DNA from 3 places in the Achromobacter sp. RT286_PF genome. Region 3 is predicted to be linked to each of the others. Evidence: predicted binding sites of a transcription regulator. Region 3 holds the regulator's gene; each other region holds the start of a gene.
The links. The regulator LexA, encoded in region 3, represses DNA repair genes until DNA is damaged. The targets are predictions, from matches to a motif close to ACTGTATNNNNATACAGT.
Positions count from the first base shown of each region.

Region 1 (10,336 bases), on a different contig from region 3:
GATGGGCCGGCGCGCACAAGCCTGGCAGTCCATGCGCGGGCACTGGCACCTGGCGCTGGCCGTGGGCCTGCTGTCTCCGTTGGGGTACATCCTGGTGCTATATGCGCTGCGCAACGGCGCGCCATTAAGCCTGGTGGCGCCTGCCCGCGAAATGTCGATGATGCTGGGCACCCTGGCCGGCATGTTCCTGCTGCGCGAAAAGGTCGGGCCGGGCCGGTTGGCCGGTTGCATATCCATTCTGGTGGGCGTGGTGCTGCTGGGCTCCAGCTAAGCCTGCCACGCTGAGCTCGCCGACGTGAAGCTTGGCGCTCGCCTAGCCTGCCGTGGCCGTTCAATGTATCAGTCGTGATTGTTTGAAAATCGAGCCCGGGCGATTCAGAAGCCAGCGGCGGCTCCAAGCCACATCAGGCCGGGGATGATTGCCCCCCACGCCAACACCATCACCACATCCAGCACCATGGCCTTCATGGTGACTTGCGCCGTTACGGGTTCAACGGTGGCGTTGCCCAGACTGCGCTCGCGTACCGCCGACACCGGCAAAGCGGGGGCCATGGCAGGTGACACGGCGGGCGCCATCGTGGGGGTGACGGCAGGCACCGGCAACGGTGTCACGACCGATGGGATCCCGCGCGTTGCCGCGCGCTCGACCAAGCCGCCCTCTTGGGCCGGCGTGGGCGGGAACGGCCAGCGCGCGGGAGACGTGCCCGAGCGGCTGCGCTGGCGCGGTTCGTCACCGGCGGACGCGGTATTCCACGGCATGGCCAGGCCCGCCAGCTTGGCGCAAGCGGCGCGGGCTCGATACGCGCCACGGCGCAGCGGGTTCAACGAGACGATGAGCTCATCTGACAAAACGGAAAAATCAGCGGTGTTCATGAGAACTCCTTGAAGAAACGATTCCACGCCGCCGCAGCGGCCGACACGGCGAGCGGCCGTGATCAATCGAACAGCGACAACTGGCCGGCGGCCAGCGCCTGCAACTGGCGCGCCCCACGGCCATAGCCGCCGGAAACTGCCGGCAGGCCGTCAGAAAGGGGGACCCCTGAAGACGCTTGCGCGCCAACCGGGGATAGGAAAGCGGTAGAGGAAGGGGTAGCGGGCACAGTCACCGCAGAGCCGGCCGACGACGCCACTGCTGCGGACACAACCGAAGACGCCGCGCCCTGCCCTGCAAGCGGGCCCGCCGAAAACAGAGACGGCGTGGCGCCCGCCGCCAGCGGCGGCTGGAAGCGATCGCAGTCCAGCGCGAGCCTGTGGCGGTTCAGCCCGAGCTTGCGGGTCGCGACGGCGAAGCGCTGGCGCAGCAAGTCTGCCCAGATGCCGGTGCCACGCATGCGCGAGCCAAAATTAGGGTCATTGCGGCGACCGTTGCGCAGGTCTTCTATGCGGTGCAGCACGCGCTGGGCGCGGTCGGGGTAATGGGCGTTAAGCCAATCCTCGAACAGGGTTTTGACCTCCCAGGGCAGGCGCAAGACGGTGTAGCTGGCGTAATGCACGCCGGCCGCCTTGGATTCCTGGAGGATGTGTTCCATGGATTCATCATTGATGAACGGGATGACGGGCGCCACCAGCACGCCGACCGGCACGCCGGCATCCGTAAGGCTGCGCACGGCTTCCAGCCGCCGCCACGGCGCTGCGGCACGCGGCTCCAGCGTGCGCGCCATGCCGGCGTCCAGCGTGGTGATGCTGATATAGACCACCACCAGATTCTGCTCAGCCAGCGCTGCAAGCAGATCGAGATCCCGGGCGACCAGCGCGTTTTTCGTGACGATGGTGACGGGATGCCGGGTTTCCAGCATCAGTTCCAGCATGCCGCGCGTCAGCCGCCAATCGCGTTCGATGGGCTGGTAAGCGTCAGTGGCGGAACCGATATTGATGGGCGACGGCTTGTAGCCAGGGCGCCCGAGTTCAGCGCGCAGCGCATCCACGGCGTTTGCCTTGGCCACCAGGCGGGTTTCGAAGTCCAGCCCGGGCGACATGCCCAAATACGAATGCGTGGGCCGCGCATAGCAGTACACGCAGCCGTGCTCGCATCCGCGATACGGGTTTACCGCAACGTCGAAGGGGATATCGGGCGAGTCATTGCGCGACAGCATCTTGCGCGCTTCTTCGGCCGTGACGGTTGTCTTGGGTGCGGGCGGAGCCAGCCGCGTATCAGGAATGATGGGGATGACCGTGGCGCCAGGGCGCGCGCCAGCCACCGGCGCGTGCGCGGACCCGGATCCGGACCCGGACCCGGACCCGGCTTCAGGCGAATCCCCAGAAGCGGAATCCGTGAATGTATCGGAAAAGGAGTCGGAGAAAGAGTCGGGGACGGATTCTACGAAATCCGCCGGCAGGCCTGAACCGGACCAACCGTCGTCGACCTGCACACGGTCATCGCGCTGAAAGCGATGCCGAACATTAGTAACCGCACCCCGACCGCGCAAGGCGGCGGGGGCGGCAGCCGGGGACCCAGAACCGGCGGGAAAAGAATGATCGGTGCGTGCCATAAAAACTACTGTACAAAAACACAGTGGTTTTGACAAGCACCAAAAGCCTTTCCGTAAGACAGCCCCACTTTACCGCAAGACGCGAGGCGCGTCTGAACAAATCGATTTCATCAGGCGATATCGCCCGCAAACCCGCACCAGCATTAGGTTTGGAAGAAATACAACATCAAAAATCGGGCCGAAAGTCCGTTGTTTTCCGGCCCGATTCCAACCTAGCGCAACATACCCGCCGCAGCCGTCTGATGCGTGGCTTCATCGATCAGAATGAAGGCGCCGGTCGTTGGCACATCAGCGTATCGATCCACCGCCAGCGCCTCGCGCGTGGTGAACGTCACGCGACCGATGTCGTTCATCCGCAAGGTGCCTTCGGTGTTCTCGACTTCCTGCAATTCGTGGATGTCGCGATGCGAGAGCACCGCGCGAATCTTTGCCGACGTAAGCCGCGTGCCCGACTTCAACAGATACTTGCGCGCCGGGTTCAATGCTTGCGCATCCAGCCAGCACAGCTCGGCTTCGAACTCGCGCGTGACTTGCGCCGGCGCCGCCGTGTGCACGATGACATCACCGCGCGACACGTCGACATCGCGATCCAACACCACCGTGACCGAGTCGCCCGCCACCGCCTCGTCCAGCACGCGGTCAAAGACGCGGACTTCGCGCACCACCGCACTGACGCCCGACGGTTGCACGGTGATGGCGTCGCCCGCGCGCAGCACGCCGCTGGCCAACCGGCCGGCATAACCGCGAAAGTCTTCTTTCTGATCTCCCCCGTGCCGCGCCACCCACTGCACGGGAAAGCGCAGCGGCAAGGCACGGCCGTCACTGGCAAGGTCCAACGATTCCAGCAGCGCCAGCAAAGGCTGGCCCTCGTACCAGGGCGTCTTGGGTGACAGCGTCACGACGTTGTCGCCGTTCAGTGCCGACAGCGGCAGCGCATCGAAATGTGCGATGCCAAGCTTGGCGGCGAGTTCGGCATACGCATCGCGAATGCGCTCGAACACGGCGCGATCCCAATCGACCAGGTCCATCTTGTTCACGGCCACCACGATGTGGCGGATACCCAGCAGCCGCGCAATGGTGCTGTGCCGCTTGGTCTGCGGCAGCAGCTTGCCGTCGGCCGCGCGCGTGGCGTCGATGAGGATCACGGCCACGTCCGCCGTGGACGCGCCCGTGACCATATTGCGCGTGTATTGCTCGTGGCCGGGCGCATCGGCAATGATGAATTTGCGCGCGGGTGTAGAAAAGTACCGGTAGGCCACGTCAATCGTGATGCCCTGCTCGCGCTCGGCTTCGAGCCCGTCGGTCAAGAGGGAAAAGTCGATGCCGTCGCCCGCCACGCGCTTGTGCTTGGCGCGCGAGATCGCATCCAGCTGGTCGGCGAATACGCCCTTGCTGTCGTACAGCAGGCGGCCGATCAGCGTGGATTTGCCATCGTCGACGGAGCCCGCCGTGATCAAGCGCAGCACGCCCGTGCCGGCGCCGGAAAGGAAAGAATCGTTCAGTGCGTTCATGGTGCGTCCCCTGCCGCCGGCCGCAGCCGGCGTTTTGCATTCAGAAATAGCCTTCCTTCTTGCGGCGCTCCATCGAGGCCTCGGAAGTCTGGTCGTCCATGCGCGTGGCGCCGCGCTCGGTGATGTCGGTCACCGCCGTCTCGGCGATGATGGCGTAGGTGTCGGCGGCGTCGGAAGCCACCGGGCAGGTGCACGAAATATCGCCCACCGTGCGAAAGCGCACCGGCATCCGCTCGACCTGCTCGCCGTCTTGCGGCGGCGTCAGGCGGGTCACCGGCACCAGCAGGCCCTTGCGCCGGACCACCTCGCGCTGGTGGCTGAAGTAGATCGACGGCAACGCCAGCTGCTCGCGCTGGATGTATTGCCAGACGTCCAGTTCCGTCCAGTTCGAAATCGGGAAGACGCGCATGTTCTCGCCGCGATGCACGCGCGTGTTGAACAGGTTCCACAGTTCAGGGCGCTGTGCCTTGGGGTCCCATTGGCCGAATTCATCGCGGAACGAAAAGATGCGTTCCTTGGCGCGGGCCTTTTCCTCGTCGCGGCGCGCTCCGCCGATGCAGGCGTCAAAGCCGAATTCCTCGATGGCTTCCAGCAGCGTCACCGCCTGCGCCGCATTGCGCGAGTCGGTTTCGCGCCGCAGCACCACGCTGCCACGCTTGATGGAGTCCTCGACACTGCGCACGATCAGGGTCTCGCCCAGTTCGGCTGCGCGCTGATCGCGAAAGGCGATGACTTCATCAAAGTTGTGGCCCGTGTCGATGTGCATTAGCGGGAAGGGAAAGCGGCCCGGGCGAAACGCCTTTTCCGCCAGGCGCAGCAGCACCACGGAGTCCTTGCCGCCCGAGAACAGCAGCACGGGCTTTTCGCTTTCGGCGGCCACCTCGCGCATGATGAATATCGCTTCCGATTCCAGCCAATCCAGGTGGCTGCGTTGGATCACAGCAGACATAGGTTATTCCCCTAAGACAGAATTTGAATTCATGGACGGCGTCATTCGCCGCGCGTCACGACACTGATGACGCGGTTGCCCGCGTGCAGACCGCATTCCTTGGAATCCGACGATTCCCACCACCATCTTCCGGCGCGCACGTCCTCGCCCGGCCGGATGGCGCGCGTACAGGGCTCGCAGCCGATGGACGGGTAGCCCTGGTCGTGCAGGGGGTTGTAGGGCACATCCAGCGCACGGATCACTGCCCACACGTCGTCCTCGCTCCATTCGGCCAGCGGGTTGAACTTGGTCAGGCCGAACACGGGGTCTTGCTCTTGCAAGGGCAGTTCGCCGCGCGTGGTGGATTGCTGGCGCCGCTGCCCGGTGACCCAGGCGCTGCGCCCGGCCAGCGCGCGTCGCAGCGGCTCGACCTTGCGAATCTGGCAACAGGCTTTGCGCAGGTCCACGCTTTCATAGAATGCATAGGCGCCATGCTGGGCAACGTGCTGCTCCACCGCCGCCGCCACGGGCCGGTACACCGTGACATCGCGCCCATAGCGCGCGCGAACGGCGTCCAGCACACCCAGCGTTTCCGCATGCAAGCGGCCCGTATCCAGCGTGAACACTTCCAGGTCCAGGCCCGAGTCGTAGATGGCATGCGTCAACAACATGTCTTCAGCGGCCAGCGACGACGCCAGCGCGGCGTCCGGGTGACGCTGCTGAATATCGGCCAGACGCCGCACCAGCGCCTGCCAACGCTGCGCCAGCGCGGCGTCCTGGATGGAAGGAAAATCAACAGAGGTTGTCATGGTCATGGTTGCACCGCGAAGATCCGGGCGCGCCGGGGACGCGCCAACAACGTATCGCCATCGCGCAGGTCCAGTTCCCGATACAGGTGCTCGGGCACTTCCGCTTCGATGATGGCGTCGGAATCCTGGCGCGCCAGTTCCAGATAGGCGCTGGGGCCGGCCAGATAGGCGTGCGACAGGCGCACCGCAATGCCCTGCCCGCCCGCGCGATAACGCTCGATCTCGAACTCGTGCGGACGAACGTAAGCGGTGGCGCGCTGCGCATGGGCTTGCGCCAGGTCAGGCGCCGGCAGCGACAAGCCGGCGCCTTCCCAGACACCGCCCGTCGCCACGCCTTGCAGCTGGTTCACATCGCCAAGAAAGCCGTACACAAACGGCGTCGCGGGCTGCTCCCAGACTTCACGCGGCGTGCCCACCTGCTCGATACGGCCGGCGTTCATCAGCACCACGCGGTCCGCGACCTCAAGCGCCTCTTCCTGGTCGTGCGTCACAAACACGCTGGCCACGTTCAGCTCGTCATGCAGCCGGCGCAACCAACGACGCAGTTCCTTGCGTACCTTGGCGTCCAGCGCGCCGAACGGCTCGTCAAGCAGCAACACGCGCGGCTCGACGGCCAGCGCGCGTGCCAGGGCGATACGCTGACGCTGGCCGCCGGACAGCTGCGCCGGATAACGATCCGCCAGCCAATCCAGCTGCACCAGCGTCAGCAGGTCATGCACCTTGCGCTGGATCTGGTCTTCGGACGGGCGCTGCGACCGGTGCTTCACGCGCAGGCCGAACGCCACGTTCTCGAACACCGTCATGTGCTTGAACAGCGCGTAATGCTGGAATACGAATCCCACCTGGCGCTGGCGCACGTCCACGTCCGTGGCGTCTTCGCCGCCGAACAGGACGCTGCCCGAATCCGGCAATTCCAGCCCGGCGATGATGCGCAACAGCGACGTCTTGCCGCAGCCGGACGGCCCCAGCAACGCCACCAGTTCGCCGGTTTCGATATGCAGCGACACGTCATTCAGCGCCTGGAACTGGCCGAAGCGCTTGGATAGATTACGTACTTCGATACTCATGCCTGTCTCCGTCTGGGCCGTCGCGCGTTACGCGATGGCCGGCTTGATCGTTGCGGCCGCTGCACCGGGATACTCGACCGGCAGGTCGGCGGCGCGCAGCATGCGCGCGTTGCGCCACTCGACCAGGTTTTTCGCCACCAGCGTCACCAGCGCCAGCAGAGCCAGCAACGAGGCCACGGCGAACGCGGCCGAGTACTGGTATTCGTTGTAGAGAATTTCCACGTGCAGGGTCATGGTGTTGGTCAGCCCGCGCACCTGGCCGGACACCACCGACACCGCGCCAAATTCACCCATTGCCCGCGCGTTGCACAAGATGGCGCCGTACAGCAGGCCCCACTTGATATTGGGCAGCGTCACGCGCCAGAAGATCTGCCAGCCGCTGGCGCCCAGCGTCAGCGCCGCCTGTTCTTCTTCGCTGCCTTGCGCCTGCATCAACGGGATCAGCTCACGCGCCACAAACGGAAAGGTCACGAACAGCGTGGCCAGGATGATGCCGGGCACGGCGTAGACGATCTTCCAGTCGTGGTCCTGCAACCAGCCGCCCAGCCATCCTTGCGTGCCGAACAACAGAATGAAAACCAGGCCGGCCACCACGGGCGATACCGAGAACGGCAGGTCGATCAACGTGATCAGGAACTGCTTGCCGCGAAACTGGAACTTGGTGATGGCCCATGCCGCCGCCACGCCAAACACCAGGTTCACCGGCAACGCGATGGCAGCGACCAGCAAGGTCAGCCGGATGGCGGACAGCGCATCGGGTTCCACGATGGCATCCAGATACAGCTGCCAGCCTTTCTTGAAGGCCTCGGCGAACACTGCCGCCAGCGGCACCAGCAGGAACAGGGTCAGGAATGCCAGCGCAACAAACAGCAAGATGCCGCGCACCCAGCGCGGTTCGGTCAAATGGGCGGGACGATCCGCTGCGCTCATGCCAGCCTCCCAAGGTTGCGGCGGGCTTGCCAGCCTTGCAGCAGATTGATGACCAACAGCATGACGAAGGACAGCACCAGCATCACGGTCGCGATGGCGGCGGCGCCGGCGTAGTCGAATTGTTCCAACTTGGAAATGATCAGCAGCGGCGTGATCTCGGACACCATCGGCATGTTGCCGGCAATGAAAACCACCGACCCGTACTCGCCGACCGCCCGCGCGAACGCCAGCGCAAAGCCCGTCATCAACGCCGGCACCACGGTGGGCAGCAGCACGCGGCGGATGGTCTGCCAGCGGCTGGCACCCAGGCTGGCCGCCGCCTCTTCGATTTCGCGTTCTACGTCTTCCAGCACCGGCTGCACCGTGCGCACCACGAAGGGCACGCCGATGAAGATCAGCGCAATCACGATGCCCAGCGGCGTGAACGCCACCTTCCATCCAAACCATTCGGACAGCGGCCCGCCCAGCCAGCCTTTTTGCGAATACAGCGCGGTCAGCGCAATGCCCGCCACCGCTGTGGGCAATGCGAAGGGCAGGTCCACCAGAGCGTCCAGGATCTTCTTGCCGGGAAAGCGATAGCGCACCAGCACCCAGGCCACCACGGACCCGAACACCAGGTTGACCAGCGCAGCGATCAGCGAGGCGCCAAAGGTCAGTTGATACGACGCCATCACGCGTGGCGCCGTCACGGTGTCCCAAAACCCTTGCCACCCGAGTTCGGCGCTTTTGATGGGCAGCGCAGCCAGGGGAATCAGCACAAGCACGCTTAGGTACAGCACGGCGTAGCCCATGGAAATACCGAATCCGGGCAGCACGCCCGGGCTGTTGCGCCGAACGGCAAAAGGCGCTTGCGCGCCGATTGCCGTCGGGGGGGAGGCAGTTGTCATAGCCGTCGTCCGAAGGTCGTGTCGTTATTTCTTTTGCGGCAGGTAGATCTGGTCGAAGGTGCCGCCATCACTGAAGTGATCTTTCTGCGCCTTGCGCCAGCCGCCAAAGATCTTGTCGTCGATGGTGACGAGCTTGACCTTGGGGAACTTGCTTTCGTACTTGGCGGCCACCGTCTTGTCGATGGGCCGGTAATAGTTCTTGGCGATGATTTCCTGCGCGGCGGGCGTGTACAGGAATTCCAGATACGCCTGGGCGGCGGCGCGCGTTCCCTTCTTGTCCACGATCTTGTCCACGACGGCCACCGGTGGTTCGGCCAGGATGGACAGGGACGGCACCACGATGTCGAACTTGTCGGGACCCAGTTCTTCAAGCGCCAGGAAGGCTTCGTTTTCCCAGGCCAGCAGCACGTCGCCCACGCCGCGTTCCACGAACGTGGTCGTGGCGCCGCGTGCACCGGTGTCCAGCACCGGCACGTGCTTGAGCAGGTCGCCGACATAGGCGCGAGCCTTCTCTTCGCTGCCGCCGTTCTTTTCCAACGCGTAGGCCCAGGCAGCCAGATAGTTCCAGCGCGCGCCGCCGGAAGTCTTCGGGTTGGGCGTGATGACCTGCACGCCGTCCTTGATCAGGTCGTCCCAGTCCTTGATGCCCTTGGGGTTGCCCTTGCGCACCAGGAACACAATGGTGGACGTATAGGGCGAACTGTTCTGCGGCAGGCGAGACTGCCAGTTTTCGGGAATGAGCCCCCGGTCGGCAATGGCGTCGATGTCATACGCCAGCGCCAGCGTCACCACATCGGCTTCCAGCCCATCGATGACCGAGCGCGCCTGGCGACCCGATCCGCCGTGCGACTGGCGTATGGTCAGATCGACGCCGGCCTTGTCCTTGTACTGCTTGATGAAGGCATCGTCGATGGCGCGATACAGCTCGCGCGTGGGGTCATAAGACACGTTCAACAGCGTTTGCTTTTGCTGCGCTTGCGCCGGCGCCACGGCCGTCAGAGATACCGCCACCGCTGCCAGCGCGGCCAACCAACCCGCTTTTCCGAAAGACATCCCTTGCTCCCTGTATTTTCAATATGGAAGCAAGTGTGCTGGCTGCGCATTCTGAACGGAACGAATCATTATTTGATTGCTCATCGCTCGCAGGCATATAGGACCGCCGTCCCAGCCATGAAAAAACCGCCGCGTTCTCCTATGGAGAAGGCGGCGGTTCGGGCGGCTCAACGCCGCGTTTTTTACCGGGAGGCTACCCCCCGGAATTCGAATTTACTTATTCGGTTGGGGCGTGATGCGCAGGTAAGGACGCACGGCCTTGTAGCCTTTGGGGAACTTCTCTTTGATGACGGCCTCGTCCTGCAGGGACGGAACAATGATCACGTCGTCGCCATCTTCCCAGTTGACCGGCGTGGCCACGCTGTGGCTGTCGGTCAATTGCAGCGAGTCAATGACGCGCAGGATTTCATTGAAGTTGCGGCCCGTGCTGGCCGGATACGTGATGATCAGCCGCACCTTCTTGTTCGGGTCGATGATGAACACCGAACGCACCGTCAAGGTGGCGTTGGCGTTCGGGTGGATCATGTCGTAAAGCTCGGAGACCTTGCGATCCTTGTCGGCCAGGATCGGAAAGTTGACCTTGGTGGACTGCGTGTCGTTGATGTCTTCGATCCACTTCGAATGCGAATCGGCGCCGTCCACCGACAGGGCCAGCACCTTCA
Region 1 covers NZ_JCBAMR010000008.1:90,147-100,482, reverse strand. The annotation lists gene AC6LJY_RS09520 (EamA family transporter) at 1-271, shown strand, start outside; gene AC6LJY_RS09515 (hypothetical protein) at 376-873, opposite strand; gene AC6LJY_RS09510 (PA0069 family radical SAM protein) at 936-2,489, opposite strand; gene AC6LJY_RS09505 (sulfate adenylyltransferase subunit 1) at 2,702-4,000, opposite strand; gene cysD (sulfate adenylyltransferase subunit CysD) at 4,041-4,949, opposite strand; gene AC6LJY_RS09495 (phosphoadenylyl-sulfate reductase) at 4,991-5,737, opposite strand; gene AC6LJY_RS09490 (sulfate/molybdate ABC transporter ATP-binding protein) at 5,740-6,804, opposite strand; gene cysW (sulfate ABC transporter permease subunit CysW) at 6,832-7,734, opposite strand; gene cysT (sulfate ABC transporter permease subunit CysT) at 7,731-8,621, opposite strand; gene AC6LJY_RS09475 (sulfate ABC transporter substrate-binding protein) at 8,646-9,674, opposite strand; gene AC6LJY_RS09470 (peroxiredoxin) at 9,888-10,336, opposite strand, start outside.
Region 1: AC6LJY_RS09510 (PA0069 family radical SAM protein) is a predicted target of LexA. The motif match lies at 2,497-2,514, and genes of this name have one in related genera.

Region 2 (10,336 bases), on a different contig from region 3:
GATGGGGCAACGGCAAGGCGGCCGCCGCCCTCTACGCACGCGAAGGGGCGCGCGTGTACGCGGTGGATGTGCGGGCAGAGGCCGCCCAGGAAACCGAACGCGTCATCCAGGCCGAAGGCGGACAGTGCCGCGCGCTGGTGGCCGACGTGACGCAGTCGGCGCAGATCCAGGCCGTGGTGGCGCGGGTGCTGGACGAGGCCGGTCGCATCGACATCCTGCACAACAATGTGGGCATTACGGAAATGGGCGACCCCATCGAGGCGTCAGAGGAAAGCTGGCACCGGGTGCTGGACACCAACCTGACCGGCGTGTTCCTGACCTGCAAGCACGTGCTGCCGGCCATGCTGGCGCAAGGCGGCGGCTGCATCGTCAACATTTCGTCGCTGGCCTCGATTCAGGTCAACACCTATCCGTACACGTCCTACTACGCGGCCAAGGCGGGGCTGAACCACCTGACCCGGTCGCTGGCGGTGCGCTACGCGCCGGACAATATCCGCGTCAACGCGGTGCTGCCCGGCGTGATCGATACGCCGCTGATCTACCAGCAGATTGCCGGCCAGTTCCAGGATGTGGAGGAAATGCGCCGCCGCCGCAACGCCGCCAGCCCGATGGGCCGGATGGGCGACGCCTGGGACGTGGCGCATGCCGCCCTGTTCCTGGCCAGCGACGAGGCCAAATACATCACCGGGGTGTGCTTGCCGGTCGATGGCGGCAAGGCCTGCGCGGGGCGATAGCCGGGGTTGTGGCGCCGGATGGGGCTGTGGTTGTGGTTGTGGCTGTGGCTGTGGCTGGGGGCTGGGGCTGGGGCTGTGGTTGTGGTTGTGGCTGGGGCTGTGGTTGTGGCTGTGGCTGCGACCTGCCTGCGCTCAGGCGCGCGGCAGCAGATCCGCCGACAGTTCGGACGCGGCGCGTTGCAACGCGGCCACCACATCATGCAGCCGTGCCCCCGACAGCCGCGAGCGGATCGCCGCCACGCTCAGCGCGGCCACCACGTTCTGCTCACGGTCGAATACCGGCACCCCCACGCCCAGCATGTCGGGGATGATGCGCCCCGGGTTCAGCGCATAGCCCTGCTTGCGCGCGGCGGCGATGTCCTCGCGCAGCATGTCGGTGGACGGCAGGTCGGGCGCGGTGGTGGCGTCGTACCGAGCCAGCACGCGGTCGATATCGTCATTGGGCAAAAACGCCAGCAGCGCCAGGCTGCCCGCCCCCACGCCCAGCGGCCGCCGGTGGCCCACTTCCAGCGTCAGGATCTTGATGGGAAAGTCGCCCGTCTTGCGGTCCACGCACACCGCTTCGTGGCCCGAGCGCACCGATAGAAAGCTGGTATCGCCCGTGGACTGCGCCAGCCGCAGCACGGCCGATTCGGCGATGGCCTTGATGCCATGGCGGCTTTCGGCAGCCAGGCCCAGGATGTAAGACTCGCGCCCCAGGCTATAGGTCTTTAGCTTGGGGTTCAGCGACAGGAAACCCTCTTGCAGCAAGGCCGACAGCATGCGGTGCGCGGTGGGCGGCGTCAGGCCGATGTCGCGCACGACATCGCTCAAGCCCACGCCACGCGCGGGCGCGGCGCCCACGTATTTCAACAGGCGCAGCACCCGGAAAATGCTTTGTGCGCCGCCCACGGAATCGGCGGCGCGCGGCGAGGCCGGCACGGAAGAACGCGCGGTGCTCATCGCGCGATCAGTGCAGCGTGGTGCCGTCGGGCGGCGTCTGGTTCAGGCCCAGCGCCGCTTCCCAGCTGCGCAGCGGCACGCAGGTCTGCAAGCGGACAATGGCGCGTTCGATCAACGCGGGATGCAGTTCATGGCCGACGTGGCTGGCGATATCGATAGTGGAATCGCCATGCAGCGCCTCCAGCCGCGCCTGGGCCGCCTGGATGTGGGACACGTTCATGATCGGGTCGTCGGCGCCATGCAGCAGGTGCAAGGTGGTGAATTGCGGGGCGGTCTTGGGCAATTGGGCATAGCGCCCCGAAAACGCAATGATGCGGCCGGCCATGCCGTCATGGGCCTGCACCAGTTCCAGCGCCATGATCGCGCCCTGCGAAAAGCCCGCGATCGCCGTGTCCGACTGCAATAGCTTGAAGCGGGCCTGCGCCTGGCGCACATAGGCTTCCAGGGGTGGCATGGCCGCCGCCACGCGTTCGGCGCGATTGTCTTCGGTCACGCCGCGCACCGAAAACCACTGGCGCCCGGCGTTGCCGCCGTCAAAGGGCTCGAAACCCTCGGGCACCAGCACCGCCGCCGTCGGAAAGGCCGCGCGCACGGCCTGGGCCAAGGGCCGCAGGTTATCGGGCGACCCGCCCACGCCGTGCAGCAGGATGAACAACTGGCGCACGTCGACGCCCGCCTCGGGTAGGAATTCAAGTGATTCGGTAGATGCCATGAAACTGCTCCGTGCTGGCCCGGGCCGCTGGACTGCGCCGCGATGGCCGCATTGTAAAATGCGCGGCTTTACCGTTGGCGGCCTGCTTGGCGTTGGCGGCCGCGTGGCGACCGGTTGACGGTCGCCTGGCTGCCTGGTCGCCTGGCTGCCTGGTCACCTGGTCGCCTGGCCGCCTGGCCGCCACCAGCCTGACCGGACCCCGCCCACCCCTTGCCTGAATGCCGCCACGGCGGCCCCTTGACCCCCTGCAATGCAAACACAAACCCCCGATTCTGGCGCGACTCCCGCTAGCCGGAATCAGCTGCACCGCGTGCTCAAGGCGCGCCACCTGACGATGATAGCGCTGGGCGGAGCCATCGGCACCGGCCTGTTCGTGGCCTCGGGCGCGGCCATCGCGCAAGCCGGCCCGGGCGGCGCCCTGCTCGTCTACCTGGTGATCGGCCTGATGGTCTACTTCATCATGACCAGCCTGGGCGAGCTTGCCACCTTCATGCCGGTGTCCGGGTCGTTCTGCACCTATGCGTCGCGCTATGTAGACCCCGGCTTTGGCTTCGCGCTGGGATGGAATTTCTGGATCAGCTGGGCCACGGTCGTCGCCGTGGACGTGGTGGCCGCCCAATTGGTCATGGCGTACTGGCTGCCGGACACGCCGGGCTGGATATGGAGCGTGGCCTTTTTGGCACTGACCTTCGGGCTGAACGCGTTTTCGGCGCGCAGCTTTGGCGAGGCCGAATACTGGTTCGCCATCATCAAGGTGGTGGCGGTGCTGTGCTTTATCGCCGTCGGGCTGGGCATGCTGGTGGGCATCATCCACAGCGGCGATCAGGTCGGCCTGGTGAACTGGACCATCGGCGATGCGCCCTTCGTGGGCAACGCGGCCACCTGGGTCGGCGTGGCCATGGTGGTGGCCTATTCCTTCCAGGGCACCGAACTGGTGGGCGTGGCCGCCGGCGAATCCGAAAACCCGCGCCGCAACGTGCCGCGCGCCATCAACAACGTGTTCTGGCGCATCCTGCTTTTCTATGTGCTGGCCATTCTGATCATCGGCCTGCTGCTGCCCTATACCGACCCGCAACTGCTGCGCAACGAAGTGGAAGACATCGCCGTCAGCCCCTTCACGCTGGTGTTCCAGCACGCCGGCCTGCTGTCGGCCGCCACCGTGATGAACGCGGTGATCCTGACGTCGGTGCTGTCGGCCGGCAATTCGGGCATGTACGCCGCCACCCGCATGCTGTTCAACATGGCGGCCGAGGGCCAGGCGCCCGCGCTGTTCAAGCGGCTGACGCCTGGCGGCGTGCCGCTATACGCGCTGCTGGCCACCACGGCACTGGCCTGCCTGTGCCTGTTCAGCGTGGTCTACAGCCCCAAGGCCGTCTATATCTGGCTGCTGAATTTTGCAGGCATGACGGAATTCATCGTCTGGTTAAGCATCGCGATCAGCCATTACCGCTTTCGCCAGGGCTACGTGCGGCACGGCTACGACACGGCCGACCTGCCCTACAAGGCCGGCCTGTTCCCGTTTGGGCCGGTGCTGGCCTTTGTGCTGTGCCTGGTGGTGACGCTGGGCCAGAACTACCAGGCGTTCTTGCAGGATCGCATCGACTGGATCGGGGTGGTGTCCACGTATCTGGCCATTCCGCTGTTCCTGGCGCTGTGGATCGGGCATCGCGTGGTGAAGAAATCGCGTTGGGTGCGCTACGGCGACATGCGCTTTTACGGGCTGGATCTGGATCGGGGATAGGCCTGGCCGGACGGGCCGACACCCGAAAAGGGTGACAAAAGGGCAGCAAAGGGATCACCGAAGGGCGACAAAAAGGAAGCTACAATACTGTATATTCATACAGTAATGATGACTCCTGAACGCATCCATCCCGCGTTGTGGCGCGCCACCCAGTTGGCTAAAGGCGCCGCGCGCAACCTGCCTACCGGGCACGCTTCGCTTTCCGCCGAGCTGCCGGACGGCGGCTGGCCGCTGGGGTCTCTTATCGAACTGTTGACGCCGCATCCGGGCGTGGGCGAAATCCGCCTGCTGCGCCCGGCGCTGGCCCAGCTGGAAACGCGCCGCCCCATTGCGCTGGTCCAGCCGCCGCACGTGCCCCACATCGCCAGCTGGATGAGCTGGCGGCTGGACCCCCGGCAATTGCTGTGGGTGGCGCCGCAAAAACCCGTCGACACCCTGTGGGCAACGGAACAAATCCTGAAAAACGGCAGTTGCGGCGCCCTGATCTGCTGGTTGCCGCACGTGCGCCCCGAATCCCTGCGCCGCCTGCATCTGGCGGCCCAGGCCAGCGACCTGCTGTTCATTGCCATCCGCCCGGCCAACGCCGCGCAAAACGCCACCCCCGCCCCGTTGCGGCTGGCGCTTGCGCCGGCCCCGGGCGGTTTATCCGTTCATATTCTGAAGCGCCGGGGGCCTGTCTGCGACACCCCGCTGTACGTGGGCCTGGAGCCCGGCGCGCTTACGCCGTCTTCTCCCCGCCATGCGCCTCTGGATCGCCGCCTTCCTGCGCTGCCTGCCGCTGGACGTACTACGCCCGCACTGGCCGCATGAGGGGCACGCGTTCGCCGTCCTGGACCAGGAACGCGTTGCCGCCCTCACCCCCGCCGCCCGCCAGGCCGGCGTCAAACCGGGCATGCGCCGCGCCGGCGCGGCCGTTATCGCCCCCCAGGTCGAGCTCTTGCCCCGCCAGCCCCAAGCCGAAGCCGACACCCTGCACGGCGCGGCGCTGGCGCTGCTGCAATACACCCCTGAAATTGCCTTGGACGATGCCGACACCGTGCTGTTGAACGTGGGCGCCAGCCTGATGTTCTTTGGCGGCCCGCGCGCGCTTGCCCGGCGCATACGCGCCACCCTGCAAGCGCTGGACCTGCGCGTGTCGCTGGGCATGGCGCCCACGGCCCGGGGCGCCTGGCTGCTGGCGCATCGGGCCGGCCGCCGCATGCCCCGGCGCACGCTCACCCTGCCCACGCTGGCCCGCCGGCTGGACGCCCTGCCAGTGGCGCTGCTGCCCCAGGCGCAGGCGCGGCTGGACTGGCTGGGCGACATCGGCTGCCATACCCTGGCCGACCTGCGCGCCCTGCCGCGCGCCGGCCTGCAACGGCGCAGCGCGCCCGACCTTCTGCCGGCCCTGGACGCCGCCTATGGCCAGGCGCCCGAACTGTATCGCTGGATCGAACCGCCCAACCAGTTTTCCCGGCGCATCGAACTCATGGACTACGTCGAGCACACCGACGCCGTGCTGGCAGTGGCGCGCCGCCTGGCCGAGCAGCTGGGCGGCTGGCTTACCGCCCGGCAACTGGCGGTGCGCCGCGTGGTGCTCTGCATGGAACACGAACGCGGCCGCCATGCCCGCCCGCCCACCGAACTGGAACTGGCGCTGGCGCAGCCGGTCTGGCAGGCGCCGCAGATCTTGCACCTGCTGCGCGAAAAGCTGAACCACGTCACGCTGGAAGCGCCCGTCATCGCCGTATCGCTGCTGGCGCCCGACACCGTGGAACAGCCCGCCGTCAGCACCACCTTGTTCCCCGAGCCCGGCGGTACCGCAGCCGACCACGCCCGGCTGCTGGATCTGCTGGTGGCCCGGCTGGGTCGCGACCAGGTGCGCCATGCCCATCCCACGCCCGACCACCGCCCCGAAGCCGCCAATTCCTGGGGCGATGCGCTGGCCACCCCGCGCCCGCCCCAGCCCCTGCCGCCCTTGCTGGACCGCCCCTTCTGGCTGCTGGAAACGCCGCTGGCCTTGAAGCTGTCGGGTCATCGCCCCCAGTACGGCGGCCAGCCGCTGCGGCTGGTGCGCGGGCCGGAACGCATCGAAAGCGGCTGGTGGGACCCGGCTCTGACCGTGCGCGATTACTTCGTTGCCGAAGACGCGGCGGCGGCGCGCTACTGGATCTACCGCGAACGCGACGCCGAACACGCGCGCTGGTTCCTGCACGGGCTGTACGCTTAAGGCCGGCCCCATGCAAGACGACCCCTACGACCCGTCCGACCCGGCCGACCCCGCCGACCCCGCTGCGTTAGCCACCCTGCCCGGCTACGCCGAGCTGCAATGCCAGTCGAATTTTTCCTTCCTGCAAGGCGCCTCGCACCCGGAAGAACTGGTCGCGCGCGCGGCGGAACTCGGCTACGCCGCGCTGGCGCTGACCGACGAATGCTCGCTGGCCGGCGTGGTTCGCGCCCACATGGAGGCCAAGACCCAGAAGCTGCCGCTGATCATCGGCGCCACGTTCCAGCTGCGCGCCGCGCCCGACGCCGCCCCCCTGGGCCTGACCCTGCTGGCGCAAACCCGCGAAGGCTACGGCAACCTGTCCGAACTCATCACGCTGGCCCGCACCCGCGCCCCCAAGGGCGAATACCGGCTGGCCCCCGAAGACCTGACCCACCCGCCCAAGGGCTACGAACACCTGCGCCAGTTACCGGAATGCCTGGCCATCCTGACGCCCGCCTACGGCACCGACGCCGACCGCCTGGCCGAGCAGGCGCGCTGGCTGGCACGCGTGTTTGCCAACCGCGCCTGGGTCGGCTTGAACCTGCTGTACCGGTCGCGCGACGACCAGCACCGCGCCGCCGTCGAACACGCCGCCCGCCAGGCCGAGCTGCCCGTCGTAGCGGTGGGCCAGGTGCAGATGCATGTGCGGTCGCGCAAGCCCCTGCACGACACGCTGGCCGGCATCCGCACCCGCCAGACCGTCGCCCAGTGCGGCTACGAATTGTCCGAAAATGCCGAGCAGCATCTGCGCACCCGCATGCGCCTGGCCAACCTGTATCCGCCCGACGCGCTGGCGCAGACCCTGGTGGTGGCGCGCCGCTGCGCGTTTTCGCTGGACGAGCTGCGCTACGAATACCCCGACGAGGTCGTGCCGCCCGGCCACACGCCCGCCTCTTATCTGCGCCAGGAAACCCTGGCCGGCGCCGCCCGCCGCTTTCCTGCCGGCGTCCCGGAAAACGTCGAAGCCCAGATCGAAAAAGAACTCGACCTGATCGGCGAGCTGCACTACGAAGCGTATTTCCTGACCGTCTACGACATCGTCCAGTACGCGCGCAGCCAGGGCATCCTGTGCCAGGGCCGGGGGTCCGCCGCCAACTCCGCCGTCTGTTATTGCCTGGGCATCACCGCCGTCGATCCGGCCCGAGGCAACAACCTGTTTGAACGTTTCATCAGCAAGGAACGCAACGAACCCCCCGACATCGACGTGGACTTCGAACACCAGCGCCGCGAAGAAGTCATCCAATACATCTACGACAAATACGGACGCGACCGCGCCGCCCTGACCGCCGTGGTCATTTCGTACCGGCCGCGCAGTGTGCTGCGCGACACCGGCAGCGCACTGGGCGTGGACCTGGGCGTCATCGACGCGGTGGCGCGCGCCCATCAATGGTGGGACGGCAAAAAGGAAATGCTGCGCACGCTGGGCACCTGCGGGCTGGACCCGGAATCGCGCGTGGCGCGGCAATGGGCGTCGCTGGCGCAAACCATGATGGGCTTTCCACGCCACCTGTCGCAGCACCCCGGCGGCTTTGTGATTTCACGCGGCAAGCTGTCGCGGCTGGTGCCCATTGAAAACGCCGCCATGCAGGACCGCAGCGTCGTGCAATGGGACAAAGACGACCTGGACGCGCTGAAACTGCTGAAAGTGGACGTGCTGGCGCTGGGCATGCTGTCCGCCCTGCGCCGCACGCTGGAACTGGCCGGCCAGCGCCGGGGCCGGCCGCTGGCGCTGCAAGACATACCCGAAGGCGACGAAGCCACCTACGACATGATCTGCGAGGCCGACACGGTGGGCGTGTTCCAGATCGAATCGCGTGCGCAGATGACGATGCTGCCCCGCCTGCGCCCGCGCAAATACTACGACCTGGTCGTGCAGGTGGCCATCGTGCGCCCCGGCCCGATCCAGGGCGGCATGGTCCACCCCTACCTGCGCCGCCGCCAGGGCAAGGAAGCCGAAACCTATCCCAGCGAGAAGGTCCGAGGCGTGCTCAGCCGCACCATGGGCGTGCCCATCTTCCAGGAACAGGTGATGCAGATTGCCGTGGTGGCCGCCGGCTTCACCCCGGGCGAGGCCGACCAGTTGCGCCGCTCCATGGCCGCCTGGAAACGCAAGGGTGGCGTGGACAAATTCCGCATCAAGCTGGTGGGCGGCCTGCTGGCGCACGGCTACAAGCTGGAATTCGCCGAAGCGCTGTTCCGGCAGGTCGAGGGGTTTGGCGAATACGGGTTCCCGGAAAGCCATGCCGCCAGCTTCGCCCTGCTGGCGTACTTCAGTTCCTGGCTCAAGCGCCACGAACCCGAGGCCTTCCTGGCCGCCCTGCTCAATTCCCAACCCATGGGGTTCTACGCCCCCGCCCAACTGGTGCAGGACGCCCGCCGCCACGGCGTCTGTGTGCTGCCCGCCGACGTCACCGTCAGCGGCTGGGAATCCGCGCTGGAAACCCTGCCCGCCGACCACCCCGGCGCCCAGCGCCGCCCCCGCCCGCATTCGCCGCCTGCCGACCAGGCGCGCCCGGCCGTGCGGCTGGGGCTGAACCTGCTGCAAGGCATGCGCGAAGACGCCGCCCGGCGCATCGAACAGGCGCGCGCACAGGCACCCTTTGCCGACACCGGCGACCTGGCCCGCCGCGCCACCCTGAACCGCCACGACCTGAACGTGCTGGCCGCCGGCGACGCGCTGCGCACGCTGGCCGGCCACCGCCGCCAAGCCAGCTGGGAAGCCGCCGCCAGCGTACAAAGCCGCGACCTGCTGCGCGACGCCGCCATCGTCGAAACGCAAGCCCCCCAGCTGTCGGCCCCGTCCGAAAGCCAGACCGTGGCCGCCGATTACCGCAGCCTGGGCCTGACGCTGCACAGCCACCCGGTCGCGCTGCTACGCCCCCAACTGGCCGCCCGCAACTTCCAACCCGCCGAGGTCCTGAACGGCTACCCCGACAAACGCGTCGCCCGCGCCTGCGGCATCGTCACCGTACGCCAACGGCCACAAACCTCCAAGGGCGTCATCTTCGTAACCCTGGAAGACGAAACCGGCCCCGTCAACGTCGTCGTCCGCCCCGACCTGATCGAACGCCAACGCCGCGAACTACTCGGGGCCAAACTGCTGGGCGTCTACGGCACCTGGCAAAGCGTCGACGGCATCCGCCACCTGATCGCCCAACGCCTGGTGGACCTGTCCGACCTGCTGGGCGGCCTGGCGGCGCATAGCCGGAATTTTCATTGACGTCACGCGCTTGTCAAGTTCCCGAATCGGCATGCCCACGGGGCAAACCAACGCCAAAACCGCTCGGATTTCAGGTGCTCGCTGATCCCTGATTACAGCGCGCCAAGGCTGGTCTATCATGGCTTTTTCGTCGTCGAGTAGTTGTAAGGAGCTTTACATGATCCGCAAGCTGATCCCTTTCCTTCTGATTGCCAGCCTGACCGCATGCGCCAATACCGGGACGTCTTCGTCCGGCGCGTCGTCGGCATCCAGCTCCTCCAGCGCGTCTTCCTCTTCCGGCGCATCCAGCGCGTCCGGTGGCTCTACTTTCGGCGGCTCATCCTATGGCGGGTCGGCAGGCGGCTCGGCCATGCCGGGCTACGGCACCAAGACTTGCGATGCGGCCGCGCTGCAATCGCAGATCGGCCAAAAGGCCACGACCTCTACCATGGAAGACCTGCGTACCCGCAGCGGCAGCAGCACGGCGCGCATTTTGCGCCCCGGTCAACTCGTGACCATGGAATACAACGCCACCCGCCTGAACCTGATCGTGGATGACAAAGACGTCATGACCGCGATTCGCTGCGGCTGATCCGGCGGCATCCAAGGCAAGACGGCGCCGGCCGTCGCGCCCATCCCCGTCCCATTCCTCGCCATCCCCGCCCCGGCAGGCCGCCTCAGGCCGCGGGCGGCGTGGGTGGCACGTGGGGCAGGAATGCCCCCGCCACTTCAAACGCGCATTCCTCGCGCGCAATGTCGA
Region 2 covers NZ_JCBAMR010000024.1:60,168-70,503, forward strand. The annotation lists gene AC6LJY_RS18430 (SDR family NAD(P)-dependent oxidoreductase) at 1-734, shown strand, start outside; gene AC6LJY_RS18435 (IclR family transcriptional regulator) at 867-1,676, opposite strand; gene ypfH (esterase) at 1,684-2,388, opposite strand; gene AC6LJY_RS18445 (amino acid permease) at 2,639-4,129, shown strand; gene imuA (translesion DNA synthesis-associated protein ImuA) at 4,235-4,939, shown strand; gene AC6LJY_RS18455 (Y-family DNA polymerase) at 4,869-6,338, shown strand; gene AC6LJY_RS18460 (error-prone DNA polymerase) at 6,349-9,597, shown strand; gene AC6LJY_RS18465 (I78 family peptidase inhibitor) at 9,755-10,168, shown strand; gene AC6LJY_RS18470 (LysR family transcriptional regulator) at 10,254-10,336, opposite strand, start outside.
Region 2: imuA (translesion DNA synthesis-associated protein ImuA) is a predicted target of LexA. The motif match lies at 4,216-4,233, and genes of this name have one in related genera.

Region 3 (10,336 bases):
CTGCACCGCGGCCTTGATAGCGTCTTCGGCCAGGATGGAACAGTGCACCTTCACCGGCGGCAGCGCCAATTCTTCGGCGATCTGCGTGTTGCGGATGTTCATCGCTTGATCCAGCGTCTTGCCCTTGACCCATTCGGTCACGAGCGAGCTGGACGCAATGGCGGAGCCGCAGCCGTAGGTCTTGAAACGCGCGTCTTCGATCACGCCGGCTTCATTGACCTTGATCTGCAGCTTCATGACGTCGCCACAGGCGGGCGCGCCGACCATGCCGGTGCCAACCGATTCGTCCGACTTGTCGAACGAACCGACGTTGCGCGGGTTTTCGTAGTGATCCAGAACTTTGGTGCTGTAAGACATGTTATTTCTCCACGTATTTCTTGGCGCGGGCGCTTAGTGCGCGGCCCACTGCACGGTGTTCAAGTCAATGCCTTCCTTGGCCATTTCCCACAGCGGCGACATATCGCGCAGCTTGCCAACGCGGCTCTTGAGCAATTCGATCGCGTAGTCCACTTCCTTTTCGGTCGTGAAGCGGCCGAGCGTGAAACGGATGGAACTGTGCGCCAGTTCGTCATTGCGGCCCAGGGCACGCAATACGTACGACGGTTCCAAGCTGGCAGACGTGCAAGCCGAGCCGCTGGAAACGGCCAGTTCCTTGATCGCCATGATCAGGGACTCGCCTTCGACATAGTTGAAGCTGACGTTCAAGTTGTGCGGTACACGCTGGTCCATGTCGCCGTTCAGATAGACCTCTTCGATCTGCGACAGGCCATTCCACAGCCGATCACGCAGCATGCGGATGCGCTCGTTCTCGGTACCCATTTCTTCGCGCGCCAGGCGGAAAGCCTCGCCCATGCCGACAATCTGGTGCGTAGCCAGCGTGCCCGAGCGGAAACCGCGCTCGTGGCCGCCACCGTGCATTTGCGCTTCGATACGGATGCGCGGCTTGCGACGCACATACAGCGCGCCGATACCCTTCGGGCCGTACGTCTTGTGCGCCGAAAACGACATCAGATCAACCTTCAGCTTTTGCAGGTCGATTTCCACCTTGCCAGTCGCCTGAGCGGCGTCGACGTGGAAAATGATGCCCTTTTCGCGGCAGATTTCGCCCAGCGATTCGATGTCCTGGATAACGCCGATTTCGTTGTTCACCATCATCACCGACACCAGCACCGTATCAGGTCGCAGCGCGGCTTTGAACGTGTCCAGGTCGATCAGACCGTCGTCCTTCACGTTCAGGTAGGTGACTTCAAAACCCTGGCGCTCCAGCTCGCGACAGGTATCAAGCACCGCTTTGTGCTCGGTCTTGACGGTGATGACGTGCTTGCCGCGTTCCGCGTAGAAATTCGCAGCGCCCTTGATGGCTAGGTTATTGGACTCGGTCGCGCCAGAAGTCCAGACGATCTCTCGCGGGTCGGCGTTGACCAGCTTGGCGACTTCTTCGCGGGCGCGTTCGACGGCTTCTTCCGAATCCCAACCATACGCATGGCTACGGGAGGCCGGATTGCCGAAGTTCTCGTACAGCCACGGCACCATCTTGTCCACGACGCGCGGGTCGACGGGGGTGGTGGCCGAATAATCAAAATAAATCGGACGGGTGGTCATGTCTACAACTCCTGATACTGCTTATACGGTGGCGTTAGCCGCGACGGTCGTGGTCGGGGAATTGGCAGCGGCATTGGCGCCGCCCACCCGATTGACACGTACTGCGCAGGCCTGCGCTTGATTGCTGGCTTCCTGCAACTGGCGCACGCGCTGCTGATCGACCAGATCTTGCAGGGACACCGAATCCAGGTAATCGACCATCTTGCGGTTCAACGTCGCCCAGAGTTCGTGCGTCATGCACTTGCCGGGCTTGCCGTCATTGCCGCTTGTACAGTCGCGCTTGCCGCCACAGCTGGTGGCGTCCAGCGGCTCGTCCACTGCAAAGATGATGTCCGCGACGGTCACATTGCGTGCAAGGCGCGCAAGCGAATAACCGCCGCCCGGGCCGCGCACGCTGTCCACGAGTTCGTGGCGACGCAATTTCCCGAACAGCTGTTCCAGATAGGAAAGCGAGATGTTTTGACGCTGGCTGATGGCCGCAAGAGTGACCGGGCCGCTGTGCTGGCGCATCGCGAGATCGATCATGGCAGTCACGGCGAAACGCCCTTTGGTAGTTAGCCGCATGGTGGGTTCCCTGTGATTCGGCAATGGCCGCCAGCGAATCCGGCGGTCAATACCCGAGTAATTGGGTCAAGTATAGCCTATTCCCGACTAATTTGGTATGGCTCCTGGCCAGAAAAAACCGCGCTGTTGCGCGGTTTTTTCGTTGCCATGTACCCCAAGAGCCGCACTGTGGGCGGCTCTACGGAAAAGCGGTCAGGCCGCTTGGTACTGGGTAGCGCGCTTGCGGACCAATTCCAGGACACCTTGGCAGGCGTCTTCCAAGTAATCGAGAACCTTGCCAAAACCATCCGCGCCGCCGTAGTAAGGATCGGGCACAGTGGCCTCTTCAAACTCATTGGCGAAGCGCATCAGCAGCATCAGCTTGTGCTGATAGGTCTTGGGGCACTGCTGCTGCATCGCAGACAGGTTGTCCCAATCCATGGCGAGGATAAGATCGAAGTCGCGGAAATCCTCTGCGGTGACCTGACGGGCCTCACAGTGCGTGATCTCGTAGCCGCGTTTACGTGCCGCAGCCTGCGCCCGGGCATCAGGCGCCTCGCCGATATGAAACGCATGCGTGCCCGCAGAGTCAATGCGAACAACGTCGCTCAACCCCGCGTCATTCACCAAATGGCGAAACACGCCCTCTGCGCTCGGCGAGCGACAGATATTGCCCATGCAAACGAAAAGTACCTTGGTCATCATGGGAGTAAGTGTGAGGGAAAACCCGAGATAAGGCAAGCTTTTTTTGCAAAGAAACAAATGAGTAAAGGTCGGCCCGAGCGTTAAAACATCCCTTTAATATCAATTAGTTATCGAGATATTTAAACGTCACCCCTCCACCCCCAGTGGGCGCCAGGCGCCCTTTCCTGCTGTGCGCGCATATCGACCGTCCTCCGCACCATTTTCAGCATTATGTCAGCTACCTGTCAGCCCATACCGACGCGCTGCGCGGCGCGAGCGCTTATACGGCCCCATCAAGAAGAACACGTTGCTTCAGCGCGGTAAGCGCATCGCGCGCGGCAGCGGCCTGCTCGAATTCCAGATTTCGAGCGTGGTCCATCATCAGCTTCTCCAAGCGCTTCAACTCGCGAGCCAAGGCCTTCTCGTCCTTGAGGAACTCGGCCGGCACGGCGGCTTCGAGGGCGTCGTGCTGCACTGGCGCGACGATGCCGTCGATCAGCTCACGCACGGCCTTGCGGACGCCGCGCGCCGTAATGCCATTGTCGATATTGAACTGCAGCTGCTTGGCGCGCCGACGGCTGGTTTCCTCCATCGCGCGCTGCATCGAATCCGTAATGCGGTCTGCATAGAGAATGGCGTGGCCGTTCAAGTTGCGGGCCGCCCGGCCAATCGTCTGGATCAAGCTGCGTTCGGATCGGAGGAAGCCTTCCTTGTCGGCGTCAAGAATTGCCACGAGCGAAACTTCGGGAATATCCAGCCCCTCGCGCAGCAGGTTGATGCCCACCAACACATCAAAGGTGCCCAGGCGCAGGTCGCGCAGGATTTCCACGCGCTCGACGGTATCAATGTCGGAGTGCAAGTAGCGCACCTTGACGCCGTGTTCGCTAAGAAAATCCGTCAAATCCTCAGCCATGCGTTTGGTCAGGGTGGTGACCAGCACCCGCTCGCCCACCGATACCCGCGCCTTAATTTGGCCCAGCAAGTCGTCCACCTGGGTGCGGGCCGGCAATACCTCGACCAAAGGATCGACCAAGCCGGTGGGCCGAACGACCTGCTCAACGACGTTGTCAGCGTGTTCTTTCTCGTAAGCCGCTGGCGTGGCCGACACGAAGACGCATTGGCGCATCCGCGCCTCGAATTCTTCAAGCTTGAGGGGCCGATTGTCCATCGCGGATGGCAACCGGAACCCATATTGCACCAACGTTTCCTTGCGCGACCGGTCGCCGCGATACATGGCGCTGAGCTGGCCAATAGTCACGTGGCTTTCGTCGATGAACATCAGCGCGTCGGACGGCAGGTAATCGATCAACGTGGGTGGCGGCTCGCCTGGTGCGGCGCCGGACAGGTGGCGGGAGTAGTTTTCGATCCCCTTGCAAAAGCCTAACTCCTGCAGCATTTCCAGATCGAACCGCGTGCGCTGTTCCAGCCGCTGGGCTTCGACCAGATGGCCGTCGTCCACGAAGCGTTTGACACGCTCTCGCAGTTCCACCTTAATCGTTTCAATCGCGCGCAGAACCGTATCGCGCGGGGTGACGTAATGCGACCCGGGATACACGGTAAACCGTGGCAGCTTTTGCCGAATGCGGCCCGTCAGGGGATCAAACAACTCCAGGCTTTCGATCTCGTCATCAAAAAGCGTCAGGCGCAGCGCCAGCTCGGGGCTTTCTGCCGGGAAGATGTCGATGGTTTCGCCACGGACCCGGAACGCCCCCCGCGTGAATTCGGCGTCATTGCGGGTGTATTGCATGGCAACCAGACGCGCCAGGATTTCCCGCCGCGAGATCTGGTCACCGCTGCGCAGAATCAAAACCATCGCGTGGTAGTCGCCGGGATTACCAATACCGTAGATGCAAGACACCGTGCCGACAATAATGGTGTCGCGGCGTTCAAGCAGGCTCTTGGTAGCCGATAGACGCATTTGTTCGATGTGCTCATTGATGGACGAATCCTTTTCAATGAACAGGTCGCGCGTCGGGACATAGGCCTCGGGCTGGTAATAGTCGTAGTACGAAACGAAATACTCGACCGCGTTCTTCGGAAAGAACTCCCGCATTTCGGCATATAGCTGCGCCGCAAGCGTTTTGTTGGGCGCCAACACCAGCGCAGGGCGTCCCAACCGCGCGATCACATTCGCCATGGTGTAGGTCTTGCCCGAGCCCGTCACGCCCAGCAGCGTCTGGAACATCAGGCCGTCTTCGATACCCTGGGTCAACCCGTTGATCGCGGTGGGCTGATCGCCGGCCGGAGGATAGGGCTGGAACAGCTGGAACGGGCTACCGGGATATTCCACAAAGCGCGGTTCCGCGCCAGCAACGGGCGGTGCGTCAGCCGATACTGGTACCACGGCATTTCCAGCGAGATTCTGGGCCAGATCTCCCGCGCCGCTCGGGTCTATTGGGCTGTTTGGCATGCTAGACTGTTCCAGGGTAAACCCCCCATTATCCACAGCACCTCGTACTGCGTCCACCCATCCTCATCAGAGTCCCATGAGCAACCTTTTCGATTCCGTCGAACTCGCGCCGCGCGACCCCATTCTTGGTCTGAACGAACAATTCAACGCGGACACGCGTCCGGGTAAAGTCAACCTGGGCGTGGGCGTGTACTACGACGACCAGGGACGGATCCCCTTGTTGGGCGCCGTTCGCAAGGCCGAAACCGCCCGCATCGAAGCGGCCGCCGCTCGCGGCTATTTGCCCATCGAAGGCATCGCCGGCTACAACCAGGGAGCTCAAGCCCTGTTGCTGGGTAAGGATTCCGCGCTGGCCGCAGCCGGTCGCGTGTTGACCACCCAAGCGCTGGGCGGCACCGGCGCGCTTAAGATTGGCGCCGACTTCCTGCGCCAATTGCTGCCCTCTTCCAAGGTGTTGATCAGCAACCCCAGCTGGGAAAACCACCGTGCGCTGTTCGAGCGCGCCGGCTTTGAGGTCGGCACGTATTCGTACTATGACGCCTCCACTCGCGGCCTGAACTTCGAAGCCATGCTGGCGGACTTGAAGGCAGCCCCGGCGCAGACCGTCGTCGTGCTGCACGCGTGCTGCCACAACCCGACCGGTGTGGACCCCACGCCGGAGCAATGGAAGCAGATCGCCGCGGTTGTGAAGGAAAACAACCTGGTTCCGTTCCTGGACATCGCCTACCAGGGCTTTGGCGAGGGTCTGACCGAGGACGCCGCTGTCGTGCGCATGTTCGCCGATCTGGACATGACCATGTTCATCAGCTCGTCGTTCTCGAAGTCGTTCTCGCTTTACGGTGAACGCGTGGGCGCACTGACGATCGTCGCTGGCAGCAAGGAAGCGGCGGGCCGCGTCCTGAGCCAGCTCAAGCGCGTCATTCGCACCAACTATTCCAACCCGCCAACCCACGGCGGGACGGTGGTGTCGACGGTGCTGAACACGCCGGAACTGTTCGCCATGTGGGAAGAAGAACTTGCCGGCATGCGCGACCGCATCCGCCTGATGCGCAAGCAATTGGTGGAAAAGATCAAGGAACACGGCGCCAAGCAGGACTTCAGCTTTGTCCTGCAGCAACGCGGCATGTTCTCGTACTCGGGCCTGACGTCGGCTCAAGTGGATCGCCTGCGCGAAGAGCATGGCGTGTACGCGGTGTCCAGCGGCCGCATCTGCGTGGCTGCGCTGAACAGCGGCAACATTGACAAGGTAGCTGCCGGCATCGCCGCCGTGCTGTAACCCCTGCCAGTACGGGCCGTCCACGGCCCTGTTATGACGAAACGGAGCCCTAAGGCTCCGTTTTGCTTTCGGGCCCGCCGCCGGCTTGCTTTTTTCCGCTACGTCCCCCAGAATGGCGCTGTATATATGTACAGTCCGCTCATACCGGATCATCGCCATGGCCAGCAAACTCACCGACCGCCAGCAACAAATCCTGGACCTCATCCGGCAGACCGTCACGCGCACGGGCTTCCCGCCAACGCGTGCCGAAATCGCCCAGGCCCTTGGTTTCCGTTCACCGAATGCGGCAGAAGACCACCTTAAGGCATTAGCCCGCAAGGGAGCCATCGAGCTCACCGCCGGCGCCTCGCGCGGCATACGCTTGAAAGACGGGCCCTCCCAGTCTCAGACGTCTCTGGCCATACCTTCTTTGGCGCAGTTGCTGCTGCCGTTGGTCGGGCGCGTTGCGGCAGGCAGCCCTATCCTTGCGGCCGAACACGTCGAACGCGAGGTTGGCGTGGACCCCCATCTTTTTGCCCAAGCGCCCGATTACCTGCTGAAGGTGCGCGGCATGAGCATGCGAGATGCGGGCATTCTGGAAGGTGACTTGCTTGCGGTGAAGAAGGCCTCTGAAGCGCGCAACGGCCAGATCGTCGTGGCACGTTTGGGCGACGACGTGACGGTCAAGCGCCTGCAACGCACCAATGGGCACATCGAACTGCTGCCGGAAAATCCGGACTTTCAAACCATCATCGTTGAAGCAGACCAAGAGTTCGCGCTGGAAGGCATCGCCGTCGGTTTAATCCGTACGCACGCGTTGCACTGACGCGGCACGGGGGTAGATCAGGCACGGTCTGCCTAGCCTTGCCGTAGCGTTCGCTTGGCAATAGCCATAGCCAAAGTCACCGCGATGGCCAAAACGATGGCCATAAAAAACCCCGCCACGTGGCGGGGTTTTTTGTTGGGCGACCATACTTCGGACGTCCAGCCATACCAGCTGATCAGTGCTTCAGAACCGGGTCCGTCGAGCCGGGCTCGGCAGGCTTGGTCACCAGCGCGTCTTTGACGGCTTCTTCCTCGGCCAGAGGCTCCGGCAGACGCTCCAACGCTAATTCCAGCACCTTGTCGATCCAGCGGACCGGCACGATCTCAAGTTGGTTCTTGACGTTATCCGGGATCTCCGCCAAGTCCTTGACGTTTTCCTCGGGAATCAAGACCGTCTTGATACCGCCACGGTGGGCCGCCAGCAGCTTTTCCTTCAGGCCACCGATAGGCAGCACTTCGCCGCGCAGCGTGATCTCACCGGTCATGGCAACATTGGCGCGAACCGGAATGCGCGACAACGCCGAAACCATGGCCGTGGTGATGGCGATACCCGCGGACGGGCCGTCCTTGGGCGTCGCACCTTCCGGCACGTGGACGTGCATGTCGTGCTTCTCGAAGACGCTGTCGGCAAAGCCCAGGCGACGAGCGCGGGACCGCACCACCGTGCGAGCCGCTTCCACCGATTCCTTCATCACGTCGCCAAGCGAACCCGTACGCTGGATCACGCCCTTACCCGGCATGTCCGCCACTTCGATTGTCAGCAGATCGCCACCGACCTCGGTCCAGGCCAGACCGGTCACCTGACCAATCTGGTTTTCCTTCTCGGCCATGCCGAAGGTATAGCGGCGCACGCCCAGGTAGTCGCTCAGGTTGTCGCCCGTGACGTTGACCGGCTTGACCTCGATGGTCTTGCCTTCCGCCTTGGCACGATCATTCTGGGTCAGCAACTGCTTGATGACCTTGCGGCAGATCTTGCCCACTTCGCGTTCAAGGGCGCGCACACCGGCTTCCCGGGTGTAATAGCGAACGATATCGCGCAGCGCACTGTCATCGACCGTCAGTTCGTTGTCCTTCACGCCGTTGTTCTGCATCAGCTTGGGCAGCAGATGGTCGCGAGCGATATGGATCTTTTCCTCTTCCGTGTAACCGGACAGGCGGATCACTTCCATACGGTCCAACAGAGCCGGCGGGATGTTCAGCGTGTTGCTGGTGGCGACGAACATGACGTCGGACAAATCGAAGTCGACTTCGATGTAGTGGTCCTGGAACGTGTGGTTTTGTTCCGGGTCCAGCACTTCAAGCAACGCCGAAGAAGGATCGCCGCGGAAGTCCATGCCCAGCTTGTCGATTTCATCAAGCAGGAACAAGGGATTGCGCACGCCGACCTTGGACATGTTCTGCACGATCTTGCCGGGCATCGAACCGATGTAAGTACGGCGATGGCCTCGGATCTCGGCCTCGTCACGCACGCCGCCCAGCGCCATACGCACGAACTTGCGGTTCGTGGCCTTGGCAATGGACTGGCCCAGCGAGGTCTTGCCGACGCCCGGGGGGCCGACCAGGCACAGGATCGGTGCCTTGACCTTGTCTACGCGCTGTTGCACGGCAAGATATTCGAGAATGCGTTCCTTGACCTTTTCCAGACCGTAATGGTCGTTGTCCAGCACCGTCTCGGCGTTGGCGATCGAGTTGTTGATCTTGCTCTTCTTCCTCCAGGGGAGGTTGATGAGCGTATCGATGTAGTTGCGCACCACGGTGGCTTCGGCCGACATGGGCGACATGAGCTTGAGCTTCTTGAGCTCGGCATCGGCCTTTTTACGCGCCTCTTTGGGCATGTGGGCAGCGATGATCTTCTTTTCAAGCTCTTCGAGGTCCGCGCCCTCTTCGCCCTCGCCCAACTCCTTCTGAATGGCTTTGACCTGCTCATTCAAGTAGTAGTCGCGCTGGCTCTTTTCCATCTGCTTCTTCACGCGGCCGCGAATCCGCTTCTCGACCTGAAGAATGTCGATTTCGGTTTCCAGCTGGGTAAGCAGACCTTCAAGGCGCTCGGACGTGCCGACGATCTCGAGCATTTTTTGCTTCTGCTCGAGCTTCAGCGGAAGATGCGCGGCGATCGTGTCAGCCAGGCGACCCGCATCGTCGATGCCGGCCAACGAGGTCAGGATCTCCGGAGGGATCTTCTTGTTGAGCTTTACGTACTGTTCGAACTGGGCAACGATCGCGCGGCGCAGGGCCTCGGTTTCGGAGCCCTGCATGGCGTCCGGCTCGATCGGCGTCACCTGGCAGGTGAAATGCGAATCGGCATCTTCGATGCTGTTGATGCGGGCACGCTGAGTGCCTTCGACCAGAACCTTAACGGTGCCGTCGGGCAATTTGAGCATCTGGAGGATGCCGGCAACGCAGCCGATCTCGTAGACGTCTTCGGGGGTGGGATCATCCTTGCCGGCGGATTTTTGGGCCACCAGCATGATGCTTTTGCCCGCTTCCATCGCAACCTCGAGCGCGCGAATAGAGCGCGGACGGCCGACGAACAGCGGGATGACCATGTGCGGAAACACCACGACGTCGCGAAGTGGGAGCAAAGGCAGGTCGATCGGGTCGGAAGGCAGGGTCTGGCTGGCAGACATAGGAGGTTCCTCGGTATGACTCGGCGTATCGGGGACGGGGAGCCTGGGAGAGAGTACCCGGGCTATCCGCGTCAGTTACGTCTGTTATGGGAACAATAGCCGAAAATTCAAGATCCCGGCTGCCGGATAGGCAAAAGGCAAAAAAAAATGCCCCGGAGGGCACTCCTACGGCAAAAAAACCCGTTACAGGAACGGGCTTTTTTGAAATATCAGGCTGCAGCGTCGCGGACTTCTCCACGCTCCGGCTTGTCGGATTCGCCGGCTTCGTCCGCATAGATAAGCAAGGGCTTGCCCTCGCCTTCGATTGCGTTCTCGTCGACGACCACACGCTTTACGTTGCCCTGCGAAGGCAACTCATACATGGTGTCCAAAAGCGTTTGTTCGATGATC
Region 3 covers NZ_JCBAMR010000006.1:121,573-131,908, forward strand. The annotation lists gene iscU (Fe-S cluster assembly scaffold IscU) at 1-357, opposite strand, end outside; gene AC6LJY_RS07775 (IscS subfamily cysteine desulfurase) at 391-1,602, opposite strand; gene iscR (Fe-S cluster assembly transcriptional regulator IscR) at 1,624-2,166, opposite strand; gene AC6LJY_RS07785 (low molecular weight protein-tyrosine-phosphatase) at 2,359-2,850, opposite strand; gene uvrB (excinuclease ABC subunit UvrB) at 3,110-5,239, opposite strand; gene AC6LJY_RS07795 (amino acid aminotransferase) at 5,316-6,515, shown strand; gene lexA (transcriptional repressor LexA) at 6,673-7,320, shown strand; gene lon (endopeptidase La) at 7,496-9,946, opposite strand; gene clpX (ATP-dependent Clp protease ATP-binding subunit ClpX) at 10,156-10,336, opposite strand, start outside.